2 regions of the Blautia sp. CAG:257 genome follow, and region 1 is predicted to be linked to the other one. Evidence: predicted binding sites of a transcription regulator. Region 1 holds the regulator's gene; the other holds the start of a gene.
What was found. Region 1 encodes HrcA, which represses chaperone genes, less so after heat shock. Its sites were predicted from a motif close to TGTTAGCACTCNNNNNNNNNGAGTGCTAACA; they were not measured.
Positions count from the first base shown of each region.

Region 2: a site for HrcA is predicted at 2,992-3,022, ahead of groES (co-chaperone GroES). Genes of this name have one in related genera too.

Region 1 is NZ_HF999112.1:4,713-12,790, reverse strand. It holds gene dnaK (molecular chaperone DnaK) at 1-1,703, opposite strand, end outside; gene grpE (nucleotide exchange factor GrpE) at 1,888-2,517, opposite strand; gene hrcA (heat-inducible transcriptional repressor HrcA) at 2,536-3,606, opposite strand; gene QVP40_RS12290 (EAL domain-containing protein) at 4,013-4,843, opposite strand; gene QVP40_RS12285 (sensor domain-containing diguanylate cyclase) at 4,816-5,433, opposite strand; gene QVP40_RS12280 (GGDEF domain-containing protein) at 5,485-6,564, opposite strand; gene uvrB (excinuclease ABC subunit UvrB) at 6,816-8,078, opposite strand, start outside.
Region 2 is NZ_HF999126.1:10,327-18,404, forward strand. It holds gene topA (type I DNA topoisomerase) at 1-1,574, shown strand, start outside; gene codY (GTP-sensing pleiotropic transcriptional regulator CodY) at 1,735-2,520, shown strand; gene groES (co-chaperone GroES) at 3,057-3,341, shown strand; gene groL (chaperonin GroEL) at 3,454-5,076, shown strand; gene QVP40_RS13525 (DUF6106 family protein) at 5,188-5,691, shown strand; gene guaB (IMP dehydrogenase) at 5,796-7,250, shown strand; ZMP/ZTP riboswitch at 7,300-7,381, shown strand; gene QVP40_RS13535 (IMP cyclohydrolase) at 7,488-8,078, shown strand, end outside.

The sequences.
Region 1 (8,078 bases):
GCAGCCTTGATATCAGCTACCTGTGCGTCTGTCATCTCAGCATTTGCAGTCTGTGCAAGAAGATCTTTCAGTGCGTTGAGGTCTGTCTCAACTGCTGCTTTGTCATTTGCATCAATTTTATCGCCTGCTTCTTTCAGGGCATTCTCAACCTGGAATACCATGGAATCTGCATTATTTCTTGTATCAATTGCCTCTTTACGTTTCTTGTCCTGAGCCTCAAACTCTGCTGCTTCTTTTACAGCCTTGTCAATTTCGGAATCAGACATGTTGGAGCCTGCTGTAATAGTAATGTGCTGCTCTTTTCCTGTTCCAAGATCTTTTGCCGAAACATTTACAATACCGTTGGCATCAATATCAAAAGTAACCTCGATCTGCGGAACACCACGACGTGCTGGCGGGATTCCGTCCAGACGGAACTGGCCAAGAGATTTGTTATCTCTTGCGAACTGACGCTCACCCTGTACAACATTGATATCTACAGCAGTCTGGTTGTCTGCTGCTGTGGAGAAGATCTGGCTCTTCTTTGTAGGAATTGTTGTATTTCTCTCGATCAGACGTGTTGCGATTCCACCCATTGTCTCGATAGAAAGAGACAGAGGAGTAACATCCAGAAGAAGGATATCGCCTGCGCCTGCATCTCCTGCAAGCTTACCACCCTGTACGGAAGCGCCAAGTGCAACGCACTCATCCGGGTTCAGAGATTTGCTTGGCTCTTTGCCTGTGAGCTGTTTTACTTTATCCTGTACAGCCGGGATACGTGTAGATCCACCTACCAGAAGTACCTGGCCAAGTTCGGAAGCTGTGATGCCTGCATCAGACAGTGCACGACGTACCGGCTCTGCTGTTTTTTCAACAAGATCATGTGTGAGCTCATCAAATTTTGCTCTTGTAAGGTTCATATCAAAATGCTTCGGTCCCTCTGCTGTTGCAGTGATGAACGGAAGGTTGATGTTTGTAGTTGTTGCAGAAGAAAGCTCTTTCTTTGCTTTTTCAGCAGCTTCTTTCAGTCTCTGGAGAGCCATCTTGTCGCTGGAAAGATCTACGCCCTCAGTTCTCTTGAACTCTGCAAGCATATAGTCTGTGATCTTCTGGTCAAAGTCGTCACCACCAAGGCGGTTGTTTCCTGCTGTGGAAAGAACCTCGATAACACCATCGCCGATTTCAATGATGGAAACATCGAAAGTACCGCCGCCAAGGTCATATACCATGATCTTCTGTTCTTTTTCATTGTCAAGACCATATGCAAGAGCTGCTGCTGTCGGCTCGTTGATGATACGTTTTACATCAAGACCTGCAATCTTACCTGCATCCTTGGTTGCCTGACGCTGAGCGTCATTAAAGTAAGCCGGAACTGTGATAACTGCTTCTGTTACAGTCTCGCCAAGATATCCCTCTGCATCTTTTTTCAGCTTCTGAAGAATCATAGCGGAAATTTCCTGCGGAGAATATTTCTTGTCGTCAATTGTTACACGATAATCAGAACCCATCTCTCTCTTAATGGAGGAGATTGTTTTTTCTGCGTTGGTAACTGCCTGACGTTTTGCAGGCTCACCTACCAGACGCTCTCCTGTTTTTGTAAAAGCTACTACGGATGGTGTAGTTCTTGCACCCTCTGTATTTGCGATAACGGTGGGCTGGCCACCTTCCATAACTGCCACACAACTGTTTGTTGTTCCTAAGTCAATACCAATAATTTTTCCCATGATAATTTTTCCTCCTGATTTATTTTCATTCTTTGTCTCTATATCCATGACTACTTATTATCTAAGGATGCCCGATTCACTAAATTCATCCTTCCCTGCGGTCAGATTCATTAAGTTCCTTCGTGCGACCTTCGCACTAAATTCAACCTGCGCCATACGGCTTGTTTTCATTAAGTGCTCTAGGTCAATTGGCAACCTTTACCATACTGTGACGAACTACAAATCCTTTATAGGTGTAGCCTTTCTGAAGCTCTTCCACAACCATATTGTCTCCGGCTTTCTCATCTTCCACATGCATTACTGCATTATGGAAATCCGGATCAAATTCTTTGCCGACAGCCTCAATCGCTTCCACGCCAAGTCCCTCAAGTGTTGTCATAAGCTGTTTGTAGATCATCTTCATGCCGTCTGCAAAAGCATCTCCTTCCTGAGCCTGTGCAAGACCTCTTTCAAAGTTATCAACTACCGGAAGCATGTTTTCAATGATCTCTTTTGCTCCGATCACATACATACTGGATTTTTCTTTTTCTGTACGTTTACGGAAATTATCAAACTCTGCCATGCTGCGTTTCAGCCTGTCAGTCAGCTCCTCGATCTGCTGATCTTTTTTATCCTTTTTCTTTTTTCCAAAGAAAGAGGTTTTGGTCTTTCCCTCAGTTTTTTCATCCGCGGAAGCTTCGCTTCCCTCTGCGGTATTCTCTCCGGCTGTGGCTTCCGGTGAATCTTCCTGAGCTTCTGTTACAGTCTCATTTTCAGAAATTTCTTTTTCTGTGTCTTCCTGTACTTCAGCTGCGTTCTTCTTTTCTTCTGCCACGCGTTCTCTACCACCTTTCTATCCTGCCTGCTGGCTGTCACCATTTTCTTTTTTATTTTTTCCAAATACCTGATCTAATTCAACCTTCAGGGTCTTCAGATTATTAACAACATTTTCATAATCCATTCGTTTCGGTCCTACAATACCGATGGTACCATGCAGCCCCTGACCAAGCTCATAAGTAGCTGTTACAACACTGCAGTCCTTCATGGTCGGAATCGAAAGTTCATCTCCGATATACACCTGAACCCCTGTATTGTCCGCATCTGCCATGCTTTCCTTTACAAGGTCTGCAAGCTGCTGTTTTTCTTCAAAGGCGGAGATCAGTCCTGTTGCTTTTTCTTTATCTGATAATTCCGGATACTTGAAGAAGTTCGTAGCACCTGACGTATAGATTTCCAGATCCTCTTCATCCACATGTATGGTAGCCGCTACTGCGTCCAATACAGTGGCAACCAGCCCGCTGTGGATTCCCGCCTGTTCCTTCAGTCTTGCAATCATTCCCAGATTAATATCCTGAATCGGAAGCCCGTTGAGATTTGTATTCAGAAGAAGATTCAGTTTTAAAATTGTCTCGTCATCCATTTCCTCATCAAGATCTATGATCTGGTTCCGGATGACATTTCCCTCACAGACAACTACTGCTACCAGCTGAAGCTCATTTACTCTGGAAAGCTGGATAAATTTCAGCTTACTTCCGCTGTACTGGGGAACTGAGATCATTGTTGCGTAATTGGTATTGCAGGCAAGAACTCTGGCCACTTTTTTCAGGACCTTTTCCATCTTGTCTGTTTTCTCAATCATCAGATTTCGTATCTCTTCAATCTCATCTTCCTTTTCCTGCATCAGCTCATCCACATACAGCCGATACCCTTTATCTGAAGGAATTCTTCCGGCAGAGGTATGAGGCTGCACAATATAGCCTAAATCTGTCAGGTCAGACATTTCATTTCGGATTGTTGCTGAGCTGACATTAAGATCTGTATACTTGGAAATTGTCCGGGATCCCACCGGCTCCCCTGTTTCCATATAGGTCTTGATGATCGCTTTTAAAATCTTCTTCTTACGATCAGTCAAAATATCTTCCACGCCCTCAGCTCCTTTCCTTTTATTAGCACTCAATATCAAGGAGTGCTAACATCTACATTGTTAAGATAGCACCGTTAAAATATTTTGTCAAGAGATAAGAGATATTTTTATAAAAATCTTTTGTATACAAAAAATACAGACATTCCAGAGAATACGGATCTGAAATATCTGCATTCATATAACAAGGAACTTACAGGCGCTGTATATTATAACTTTCTCCAGTCTTACCCGATTCCCTGTTCTGACTCCATTTTTCAAGCTTTTAAACCGTCACTGTCTTTGAAGGAATCATCAGTTTACAGTCCGGAATAAGAAACAGATAACTGCTGTTGCAGTGGTAAAGCTTCAAATACTTCTGTTTTGCAGTTTCTGCATCAGAAAGTTCATTTTCAGCGTTTCTAAAACCTTAATCGTTTCCTTCCGTCTGACATTCCGCTGAAATTTTATTTCTTATGGCATTTTTGCTCATAGGTTTTCCAAAATAATATCCCTGAATACAATCAAGTTCCATTTTTTTCAGCATTTCATATTCTTCCAGTGTTTCCACACCTTCCTGACAGACTTTAATATTTACATCATGGCAGATTTCCACTATAAAAGTGATAAAGGCAGAATCAAATCGGCTGTATAAAATATCTTTCAGAAAGCTCCTGTCAATTTTAACCAGATCAATCGGAGCATTTTTCAAAAATTCTAAAGAAGAATACCCTGTACCAAAATCGTCCATCGCAATACGGATTCCCATTTCCCGAAGTTTTTTATATTTATTTCTGAAAATATCCATTCTTTGCACTGCACTGCTTTCTGTCAGTTCAATTACAAGATTCTTTGCAGGAAATTTTTCCTCTTCCAGAATTTTTTCTACATCTTCTATATACTGGTCATTCATCATCTCAAGAGCTGAAGCATTTACACTAATATCAAAATCCGGCTTGATCCTGATCCATTCTCCTGCATCCCGGATTGCCTGTCTCAGTACCCATCTCCCCATTTCATAAATCATTCCTTCTTTTTCCATAACCGGAATGAATTCCACTGGTGAAATACGGTTTCCCTTCTCATCACAAAAACGTACCAGAGCTTCTACACCGGTCAGCGCTTTTGTTCTGCCGTTTACCTGAGGCTGATAGTCCAGATAAAATCCACGAAACTCATGATTCATTGCATCTCTCAGCACTTTAAGAAGTTCCAGCATATGACTTTTTTGATTCAGGATCTCTTCTGTGAATATGACCATTCTGTCTTTTCCCTGTTCTTTTGCATACTGTAGGGCATAGTCTGCATGCAGATACAATTCATCTGCCGTCTGGCCGCTATCAGAAAAAAAGCACAGCCTGCTGACAGATGAATTTCAAGTTTCTCTTTTTTCCATTCCTGAAGAGCACTGAATCTTTTTTGTATTCTTGAAAAAAATTGATTTACTTCTTTTTTTCCCGCATCTCTCATAAGAAATCCCAGGCGGTCATTATCCAATCGAAACAGCCTTGCATTATCAGGTAGCAATACCTGTATATTATAAGCTATTGTACATAAAATCCTGTCTCCGAATTTTCTGCTGTAAAGTTCATTGATCTGCCGGAAATTATCCACGTCCAAAATAGCAACTGCAATTTTCTCTTCCTGACTTTTTTCTATGTACTTTCTGATTCTTTTCATAAACATCCTGTGATTAAAAAGCTGTGTAAGGGGATCCACCTTATTCTGTCCGTCCATTTTATGCATGATTCCGGCAAATATAACCGGTATCCCACATTCATCTCGTGTAAGATATCCACGGCATCTCATCCATACGTATTTTCCGCTTCTCTGTTTCGCACGAAATTCCACATAATGGGCATCTCTTCTGTTTTCACCGATTTCCATATTTGATTTATAAAATCAATTCCAGTCATCCGGATGAACAATCTTTCTCCAGTATCCAATGGGAGATTCTATTACTTCTCCCGGAAGATCAAACTCATCAATCAAAGCAGACGTATATTGAAAAACCCCTGTTTTCATATTACATACATAAAGATAGTCATCCGTACTGTGTACAATTGCCTCATAAAGATACTCTGCAGGATAGTCCATGCTTGTTTTTCCGCTTTGCTTACTCAGAGAAATTTCTTCCTCACAGGCAAGAACATTATTTTTATAATGCCTTAATTTTTCTTCATACATTTTTTCATCTGCCTGATCCAGAAGTTCATCCACTGTACACTTACTTCCGCCATTTGTATGACTGAGCCCATAAGAAAATGAAACAGAATAAGGTCTTCCTTTTTCCTGTCCGTATCTTTCTATTCTGCTGCGCCATTCTAAGATTTTTTTCGAGACAGTTTTTACACTTTTTCCAAAAAATGCAAGAGCAAATTCATCCCCACTTATACGGAACATAAAATCCGGTGATTCCAGCTGACTGTTCAGGAATTCACTTATTTTTTGAAGAACCACATCTCCCTCTGCAAACCCAAAACATTCATTTACTGTTTTCAGTTCATCAATGTCTATTAAAACCAGCACACAGGACTGTCCGCTGTCCAGCTTCTCCATTTTTTCTTCCAGCATCTTCTTTCCGCTTGCTCTGTTCCACACATTACAAAGAGAATCTCTGGCTGCACGTTCTGTAAGCTGAAGCATTTCTGTAATATCATAGGCCTGCTGCATATGAGCTTTTTTCCCTTTCCATACAATCAGGCTGTCATGATTCTCAAATACTCTTCCCAGCTTTGTATTGTTTTCTTCCCAGGTAATACAGGATGCAGGATCTTTCGATTTCAAAAGCTCCGGTATCTTACAAAATTCACACCGTTCTTTTTTTCCCACCTGAAATACTTCCCAGCACTTCATTCCTTCCGGATTCTGAAATCCATAGTCCTTTTTCATTTTCTGATTCATAAACAGGATTTCATTATTTTCCACATCTGTAATATAGATATTTGCCTGCATATGATTCAGAATTTCTTTCATTTCCATTTTCTTTTTCTCTCCTTTAGAGACTGCCTTCTTATCTCCGGTAATACCATAGAATTCTGATTGCAGGCAGTCTCACAGCCCTCATTTTCCATTAAACAAATAATTCAGCCAATTTGTTTACTGTCATTCAGTATATCACATATTCTGCCCCCTGTCACAAAATCCCACATAATTCCACTTTTTTCCGCAAATCAGAACATGAATTTCACCTTTTTCAACAGGTACGTTCTTTTATTTACAAATACTTATAGCTATACTTCCTGAAGATTCTTTTTCAGCTCCAGCATCTTATCCCTCAACTCCGCCGCCTGCTCGAAATTCAGATCTGCTGCTGCCGCACGCATCTGCTTTTCTACCTGGGCGATCAGCTTCATCAGCTCCTTACGGCTCATGGACTCCGGATCTTTTTTCAGCTTCACTTCTGTCTCTGCAACTGCTTTGGAAACTGTGATCAGGTCACGAACTGCCTTCTTAATAGTTGTTGGTGTAATTCCATGTTCTTTATTATAAGCCTCCTGAATACTTCGCCGGCGCTCAGTTTCCTGAATGGCTTTTTTCATGGAATCCGTCATAACGTCCGCATACATGATCACATGGCCTTCACTGTTTCGTGCCGCGCGGCCGATGGTCTGGATCAAGGAGACTTCCGAACGGAGAAATCCCTCTTTATCTGCATCCAGGATTGCCACCAGCGTAATCTCGGGAATGTCCAGTCCCTCCCTGAGAAGGTTAATTCCCACCAGAACATCAAATACATCCAAACGCATATCACGGATAATTTCCGCTCGCTCCAGTGTATCAATGTCAGAGTGAAGATATCGTACACGGATTCCCACATCCTTCATATAGGCAGTCAGATCCTCTGCCATACGCTTGGTCAGAGTTGTAATCAGAATTTTGTGACCCTTTTCAACTTCTTTATTTACCTCACTGATCAGGTCATCAATCTGTCCCTCTACCGGACGAACCTCCACCTTCGGATCAAGAAGCCCTGTAGGACGGATGATCTGCTCTGCCCGAAGCAGCTCATGTTCAGCCTCATATTGCCCCGGTGTTGCTGATACAAACATCACCTGGTCCAGCTTTCCTTCAAACTCATCAAAGCTTAAAGGACGGTTGTCCTTGGCTGACGGCAGACGGAACCCATAATCAACCAGCGTCTGCTTGCGGCTCTGATCACCTGCATACATTCCACCTACCTGAGAGACTGTTTTATGAGACTCATCAATAATAAGAAGAAAATCATCCTTAAAATAATCCATCAGCGTATAAGGCGGTTGTCCCGGGGCCAGTCCCGTCAGATGTCTGGAATAATTCTCGATTCCGGAACAAAAACCAGTCTCCTTCATCATTTCCACGTCAAAATTAGTTCGCTCCGCTATTCTCTGAGCCTCAATGAGCTTGTCCTCACCTTTAAAATAATCTACCTGTTCCTTCATTTCTGCAAGAATGGCATCCGCTGCCCTTTTGATCTGCTCCTGGGGCACAACATAATGAGATGCAGGAAAAATTCC
Region 2 (8,078 bases), on a different contig from region 1:
TGCAGTCAGTGGCGCTTCGGATCATCTGCGACAGAGAGGAAGAGATTAATTCCTTTATTCCGGAGGAATACTGGAGCCTTGAGGGAGCGTTTAAGATCCGTGGGGAAAAGAAGCCTCTTCAGGCAAAATTCTATGGAACAGATAAAAAGCTTCCGATTCACAATAAGGCAGAAATGGACGAGATCCTGAAAAAGCTGGAAAACGCAGAATATCAGGTGACAGAAGTAAAAAAAGGAGAGAGGATCAAAAACGCTCCTCTTCCGTTTACCACCAGTACACTGCAGCAGGAGGCAGCCAAGACACTTAACTTTTCCACTCAGAAAACTATGCGTCTGGCTCAGCAGCTTTATGAGGGTATTGATATCAAGGGAAACGGCACAGTGGGTATCATCACCTATCTGCGTACGGATTCTACAAGAATCTCACAGGAGGCTGATGAGGCCGCAAGAGCATACATCGGAGATCAGTATGGAGAAAGATATGTGGCAGAGGGCGGAAAGGCAGTTAAAAAGGATCCGAAGATCCAGGATGCCCATGAGGCGATCCGTCCCACAGACATTGCAAGAACTCCGGTAATGCTGAAGGAATCTCTTTCAAGAGATCAGTTCCGCCTTTATCAGCTTATATGGAAACGATTCACTGCAAGCAGAATGGCGCCGGCACGTTATGAAACCACTTCTGTAAAGATTGGCGCAGGAGAATATACGTTTACAGTATCTGCGTCAAAGGTAGTATTTGACGGCTTTATGTCCGTGTATGTGCAGGATGATGACAATAAGAAAGGAAACGTCCTCAGCCAGAGTCTGGAAAAAGGCATGGAGCTTGAACTGCTGGAGCTGAAGCCGGAACAGCATTTTACCCAGCCGCCGGCTCATTACACAGAAGCCTCTCTTGTAAAGGCACTGGAGGAACAGGGAATCGGCCGTCCAAGTACCTATGCGCCTACCATTACCACGATTATCAGCCGCCGTTATGTGTCAAAAGAGCAGAAAAATCTGTATATGACAGAGCTGGGCGAGGTAGTGAACAATATTATGAAGCAGGCGTTTCCAAGTATTGTGGACGTTCATTTTACAGCCATGATGGAAGGTCTTCTGGACTGTGTGGAAGCCGGTACCGTTCAGTGGAAAACCGTTGTTCGCAATTTTTATCCGGATCTGAAAAAGGATGTGGATGCAGCGGAGCAGGAGCTGGAAAAGGTAGATATCCAGGATGAAGTGACAGATGTGGTCTGTGATCTCTGCGGAAGGAATATGGTGATCAAATACGGTCCTCATGGAAGATTTCTTGCCTGTCCGGGCTTTCCGGACTGCAGAAATACAAAACCTTACTATGAGAAGATAGGCGTTGCATGTCCGAAATGCGGTAAGGATGTTGTTCTGAAAAAAACACAGAAAGGCCGGAAATATTATGGCTGCGAGGACAATCCGGAATGCGATTTTATGTCCTGGCAGAAGCCGTCTGACAAAAAATGTCCGGTATGCGGCAGTTATATGGTAGAAAAAGGAAACAAGCTGGTGTGCAGCCAGGAGACCTGCGGCTATGTAGAGCAGAAAGCAAAGCAGGATGATTAAAAAAATATACAATAAATTTAAAAAGAAAATATTTTCAGAATAGGCAGGCAAAATTGAAAAAACATAAAAATGTCTTGTAATTTTGGAAAAAAGCGTGTAATATAAAATCATCAGGACATTTATGTAGAAAATACCGGATAGATGAGAAAAGGAGGCCAGTATGAGCGTTCAGTTGTTAGACAGAACAAGAAAGATTAACAAACTTTTGCACAACAGCAGCTCCAGCAAGGTAGTATTTAATGATATCTGCCAGGTACTGATGGAGACTTTAAGTTCTAATATACTGGTGTTGAGCAAAAAGGGCAAGGTGCTGGGCGTCAGCTTATGCCCGGGTGTACAGGAAATCACAGAGCTGATCGAGGATAAAGTCGGCGGACATGTAGATACTCTTTTGAATGAAAGATTTTTAGGAGTTTTATCAACAAAAGAGAATGTAAATCTTCAGACACTTGGTTTTGAGCATGTGGACAGCCGGTGCCAGGGCATCATCAATCCTATTGATATTGCCGGAGAGCGCCTTGGAACTGTATTTATGTACAGAGACGACAAGCCATACGATATTGAGGACATTATTGTCAGTGAATATGGAACAACTGTAGTTGGTCTGGAAATGATGCGTGCAGTCCATGAGGAGAACGCAGAAGAGGACAGAAAGCAGCAGGTAGTAAAATCAGCATTTAATACCTTATCTTTCTCAGAACTGGAAGCGATCATCCATATTTTTGATGAGCTGGACGGAGAAGAGGGCATTCTTGTAGCCAGCAAGATTGCCGACAGAGTGGGAATCACCAGATCAGTGATTGTCAACGCACTGCGTAAATTTGAAAGTGCAGGCGTGATCGAGTCCCGTTCTTCAGGAATGAAGGGAACCTATATCAAGGTTCTGAATGAAGTGATCTTTGACGAGCTGGAAGAGATCAAAGCCCAGCGAAACAAAAAATCATAAAGAAGTCTGAATAAACGATATTTATCAGGCAGGAGCGGAAATGCTCCTGCCTTTTTTGGCTCTTTGTCAAGAGGCGGGGGGAATAGTTGCTTTATGGGAAAGTTTGACATTTGTCAGATTCCTGTTGCAGGGGGACAGAGCAGTTTTATTGGAAAAAGATTGTACGAGATAACAGGACAGCCCGGGATATAAAGTATTGGATAAGGGAGATCAGAAACTGCAATTTGGAATTTTACGGAAATTTGAAAGCATCTGAACTTTGAACAGTTTGCAGTCAGGATTATGGCCATTAATGGGGAAAGTCAGGAAATCAGAATATGGAACAGACATGGCGCAGATTTATAAAAAAATAAGAAGATAAGAAAAAACAAGAAAATAAGAGTAAATAAGAGATAATAAAAGTATATATCTATTTATATGACCGTGAAAAGAGTTGCGAAATGGGAGGCAATTCAATAATATAAGGACAGTGATTAGCACTCGAATAAAATGAGTGCTAGCAACAGATTGCGACAAATAAAAGGAGGAAATAGATTATGAAATTAGTACCTTTAGGTGACAGAGTTGTATTAAAACAGTTAGAAGCAGAAGAGACAACAAAATCCGGCATCGTGCTTCCGGGTCAGGCTCAGGAAAAACCGCAGCAGGCAGAAGTTATTGCAGTAGGTCCTGGCGGAATGGTAGACGGCAAAGAAGTAAAAATGGAAGTTGCTGCAGGAGATCAGGTTATCTACTCCAAATATGCAGGAACAGAAGTTAAGCTTGACGGCGAAGAGTACATCATTGTAAAACAGAGCGATATTTTAGCAGTTGTTAAATAAAACACAGACAGGAATACTGGATGAATCCCCATACAGAGAAGGGCGAAACCAGTGAAAATGGTGTTTCTTTAAAAGTTTTGTATCTTATAAAAGACTAGGAGGAATTTTCATCATGGCAAAAGAAATCAAATTTGGTGCAGAAGCAAGAGCCGCACTTGAAAATGGTGTAAACCAGCTTGCAAATACAGTAAGAGTAACACTTGGACCGAAAGGAAGAAACGTTGTACTTGACAAATCTTTCGGCGCTCCGCTTATCACAAACGACGGTGTGACTATTGCAAAAGAAATCGAGCTTGAGGACGGATTTGAGAACATGGGAGCACAGCTGATCAAAGAAGTTGCTTCCAAAACAAACGATGTTGCAGGCGACGGTACTACAACAGCTACTGTTCTGGCACAGGCTATGGTTCATGAGGGTATGAAGAACCTTGCAGCAGGAGCAAACCCGATCATCCTTCGTAAAGGAATGAAAAAAGCAACTGATACAGCAGTAAAAGCAATTCAGGAAATGAGCCAGACAATCAGCGGAAAGAAACAGATCGCAAACGTAGCTGCAATTTCTGCAAGTGACGAGGAAGTTGGCCAGCTTGTTGCAGACGCTATGGAAAAAGTTTCCAAAGACGGCGTTATCACAGTAGAAGAGTCCAAGACCATGCATACAGAGCTTGACCTTGTAGAAGGTATGCAGTTTGACCGTGGATATATTTCCGCTTACATGTCCACAGATATGGAAAAAATGGAAGCAAACCTTGAAGATCCGTACATCCTGATCACAGACAAGAAGATCAGCAATATTCAGGAGATCCTTCCACTTCTGGAGCAGATCGTTCAGGCCGGCGCAAAACTTCTTATTATCGCAGAGGATGTAGAGGGCGAGGCTCTTACCACTCTTATTGTAAACAAATTAAGAGGAACCTTCCAGGTAGTTGCTGTTAAGGCTCCGGGATATGGCGACAGAAGAAAAGAAATGCTTCAGGATATCGCTATCCTTACAGGCGGCCAGGTAATCTCCGACGAGCTCGGTCTGGATCTGAAAGAAGCTACTATGGAGCAGCTTGGACGTGCAAAATCCGTTAAAGTTGCAAAAGAAAATACAGTTATCGTTGACGGCTGCGGCGACAAAAAGGCAATTGCTGACCGTGTTGCTCAGATCCGCGGACAGATTGAGGAAACAACCTCTGAATTTGATAAAGAAAAATTACAGGAAAGACTTGCAAAACTGGCAGGCGGCGTAGCAGTTATCCGTGTAGGCGCAGCAACTGAGACAGAGATGAAGGAAGCAAAACTCCGTCTTGAGGATGCTCTTGCAGCTACAAGAGCAGCAGTTGAGGAAGGTATCATTGCAGGCGGCGGTTCCGCATACATCCACGCATCCAAGAAGGTTGCAGAGCTTGCGGCAACTCTTGAAGGCGATGAGAAGACAGGTGCAAACATTATCCTGAAAGCTCTGGAGGCTCCTTTATTCCACATTTCTGCAAATGCAGGACTGGAAGGCTCTGTAATCATCAATAAAGTAAGAGAATCCGAGCCAGGCGTTGGATTTGACGCTCTGAACGAAGAATATGTAAATATGGTAGAGTCCGGAATCCTGGATCCTGCAAAGGTTACAAGAAGCGCTCTTCAGAACGCCACAAGTGTTGCATCCACTTTACTGACAACAGAATCTGTTGTTGCAACCATTAAGGAAGATACTCCTGCAATGCCGGCAGGAAATCCTGGAATGGGAATGATGTAATATAAATATTTTATAAAAAGGAATCGGCGTCATAGACGCTGGTTCCTTTTTATGTTAGAATAAAAATATCATTATACAAGCACGAGCCGTGTCTCGTAAGGAGAGTGAATTATGAGTGAACTGTACTCGGAATTCCTTGTGAAAAAGGAATCCACATTTAAGGATGCCCTGATTAAATTCGGAATGATCGGACTGACTGTAGTGGCTGTGGCAGCAGGACTTTTTCTGAATCCGCTGCTTTTGATCGTTGCCATTGGTCTGGGCGTGGCATGTTATTTTATTATCCCAAAAACAGATCTTGAGTATGAATATCTGTTTGTAAACGGGGAACTGGATATTGATAAGATCATGGCAAAATCAAAAAGAAAAAGAGTAAAATCTTTGAATCTTACAGAGGCAGACCTGATCGCTCCTCTGAATTCTCACAGAATGGATTATTATAACGGCAACCAGAAAATGAAGGTTCTGGACTATTCTTCAGGAAATCCGGACCACAAAAGATTCGGCATCATCATTCGTGACGGAGGCGAAGCCTGTAAGGTGATCGTAGAGCCGGACGATGCCATGGCAAATGCTATAAAAAATTCAGCGCCCAGCAAAGTTTTTTTGGATTGACACCGTATTTTTTTTTTGCTACACTATGAACCAAACTCAAAATATCATGCAGGTGTGAATAAGCACATCCTGTAAAAATTACATACAAGGGAGGAAAAAATACAATGGGTACAATTATCGGTGAAGGCATTACATTTGACGATGTACTGTTAGTTCCTGCGTATTCAAAGGTGATTCCGAACCAGGTGGATGTAACAACCTGGCTGACTAAAAAGGTGAAGCTGAACATTCCGCTTATGAGCGCGGGAATGGATACAGTTACCGAGCACCGCATGGCTATCGCTATGGCAAGACAGGGCGGTATCGGTATCATTCACAAAAATATGTCTATCGAGGCGCAGGCAGATGAGGTAGATAAGGTAAAACGTTCTGAAAACGGCGTTATTACAGATCCATTTTATTTATCCGCAGAGCATACTCTGAAAGATGCCAATGATCTTATGGCAAAATACCGTATTTCCGGTGTTCCGATCACAGAAGGAAAGAAACTGGTAGGTATCATTACCAACCGAGATCTGAAATTTGAGACAGATTTCTCAAGAAAGATCGGCGAGTGCATGACTTCTGAAGGTCTGATCACTGCCAAAGAAGGAATTACTCTGGAGGAAGCAAAAAAGATCCTCGCAAAATCCCGTAAAGAAAAATTACCCATTGTAGATGATAACTTCAACTTAAAAGGCCTGATCACCATTAAGGATATTGAGAAACAGATCAAATATCCTCTGGCTGCAAAGGACGAGCAGGGACGTCTTCTCTGCGGAGCGGCAGTTGGTATCACATCTAATGTTCTTGCAAGAGTTGAGGCTCTTGTAAAGGCAAGCGTGGACGTGATCGTAGTGGATTCTGCTCACGGTCATTCTGAGAATATCTTAAAGGCTGTACGCGAAATGAAAGAGGCGTATCCGGAGCTTCAGGTAATTGCCGGAAACGTTGCTACAGGAGCTGCTACAAAAGCTCTTATTGAAGCTGGTGTTGATGCGGTCAAGGTTGGTATCGGACCTGGTTCTATCTGCACCACCCGTGTGGTTGCCGGCATCGGTGTTCCTCAGATTACAGCTGTTATGGACTGCTATGAGGTTGCAAACCGTTATGGAGTGCCGATCATTGCAGACGGCGGAATCAAATATTCCGGAGATATCACAAAATCTATTGCAGCAGGCGCCAATGTGTGCATGATGGGAAGTATGTTTGCCGGATGTGATGAGAGCCCGGGAACATTTGAACTGTACCAGGGACGTAAATTTAAGGTATACCGCGGAATGGGCTCCATTGCAGCAATGGAAAACGGAAGCAAGGACCGCTACTTCCAGCAGGATGCCAAGAAGCTTGTTCCGGAAGGCGTAGAAGGACGTGTAGCTTACAAGGGTCATGTAGAAGATACTGTTTACCAGCTGATCGGCGGACTTCGCGCAGGTATGGGATACTGTGGCGCAGAGAACATTGAAGCGCTGAAAACAACAGGCAAGTTCATTAAAATTTCTGCAGCTTCCCTGAAAGAGTCTCATCCTCATGATATCCACATTACAAAAGAGGCTCCGAACTACAGCGTAGATGAATAATCAGGAATTTTTGTTCTTGAAAAAAACAAAAAATATGATATGATAATAATAACGACTGCATGACTGGCGGAAAACAGGAATTACCTGTGGGGAGTGCAGTAAGTGATAAGCCGACCGCCTGGGCAGCCTGAAATACAGACTACCTGGGCGGTTTGTTTTATTTTTAACAGAAAACGCAGCATGGAGCCAGGACAGCGCGTTTATATAATGATTTTTTAGAAAAAAGGAGATCAGACTATGGAAATGATATCACTGGAAAATGAACTGAAAAATAATTCTTATCCGGGAAGAGGAATCATCCTCGGCCGTTCTCTTGACGGAACAAAAGCAGTGGCAGCATACTTTATTATGGGAAGAAGCGAGAACAGCAGAAACCGCGTGTTTGTCACAGAAGGAGAGGGAATCCGTACACAGGCATTTGATCCGTCCAAGCTTACAGATCCAAGCCTGATCATTTATGCTCCGGTACGTGTTCTTGGAAACAAGACTATTGTTACCAACGGAGATCAGACAGATACTATTTATGAAGGCATGGACAGACAGATGACCTTTGAACAGTCCTTAAGATGCCGCGAATTTGAGCCGGACGGACCTAATTATACACCTCGTATTTCCGGTGTGATGCATATTGAAAACGGCAATTACAGCTATGCAATGTCTATTCTGAAAAGCGATAACGGAAATCCGGACGCATGTCTTCGTTATACCTTTGCCTACGAAAAAGCAATTCCGGGAGAAGGACGGTTTATTCACACATATAAATGCGATGGAAATCCTCTTCCAAGCTTTGAGGGAGAGCCGAAGCTGGTTCAGATTCCAAATGATATG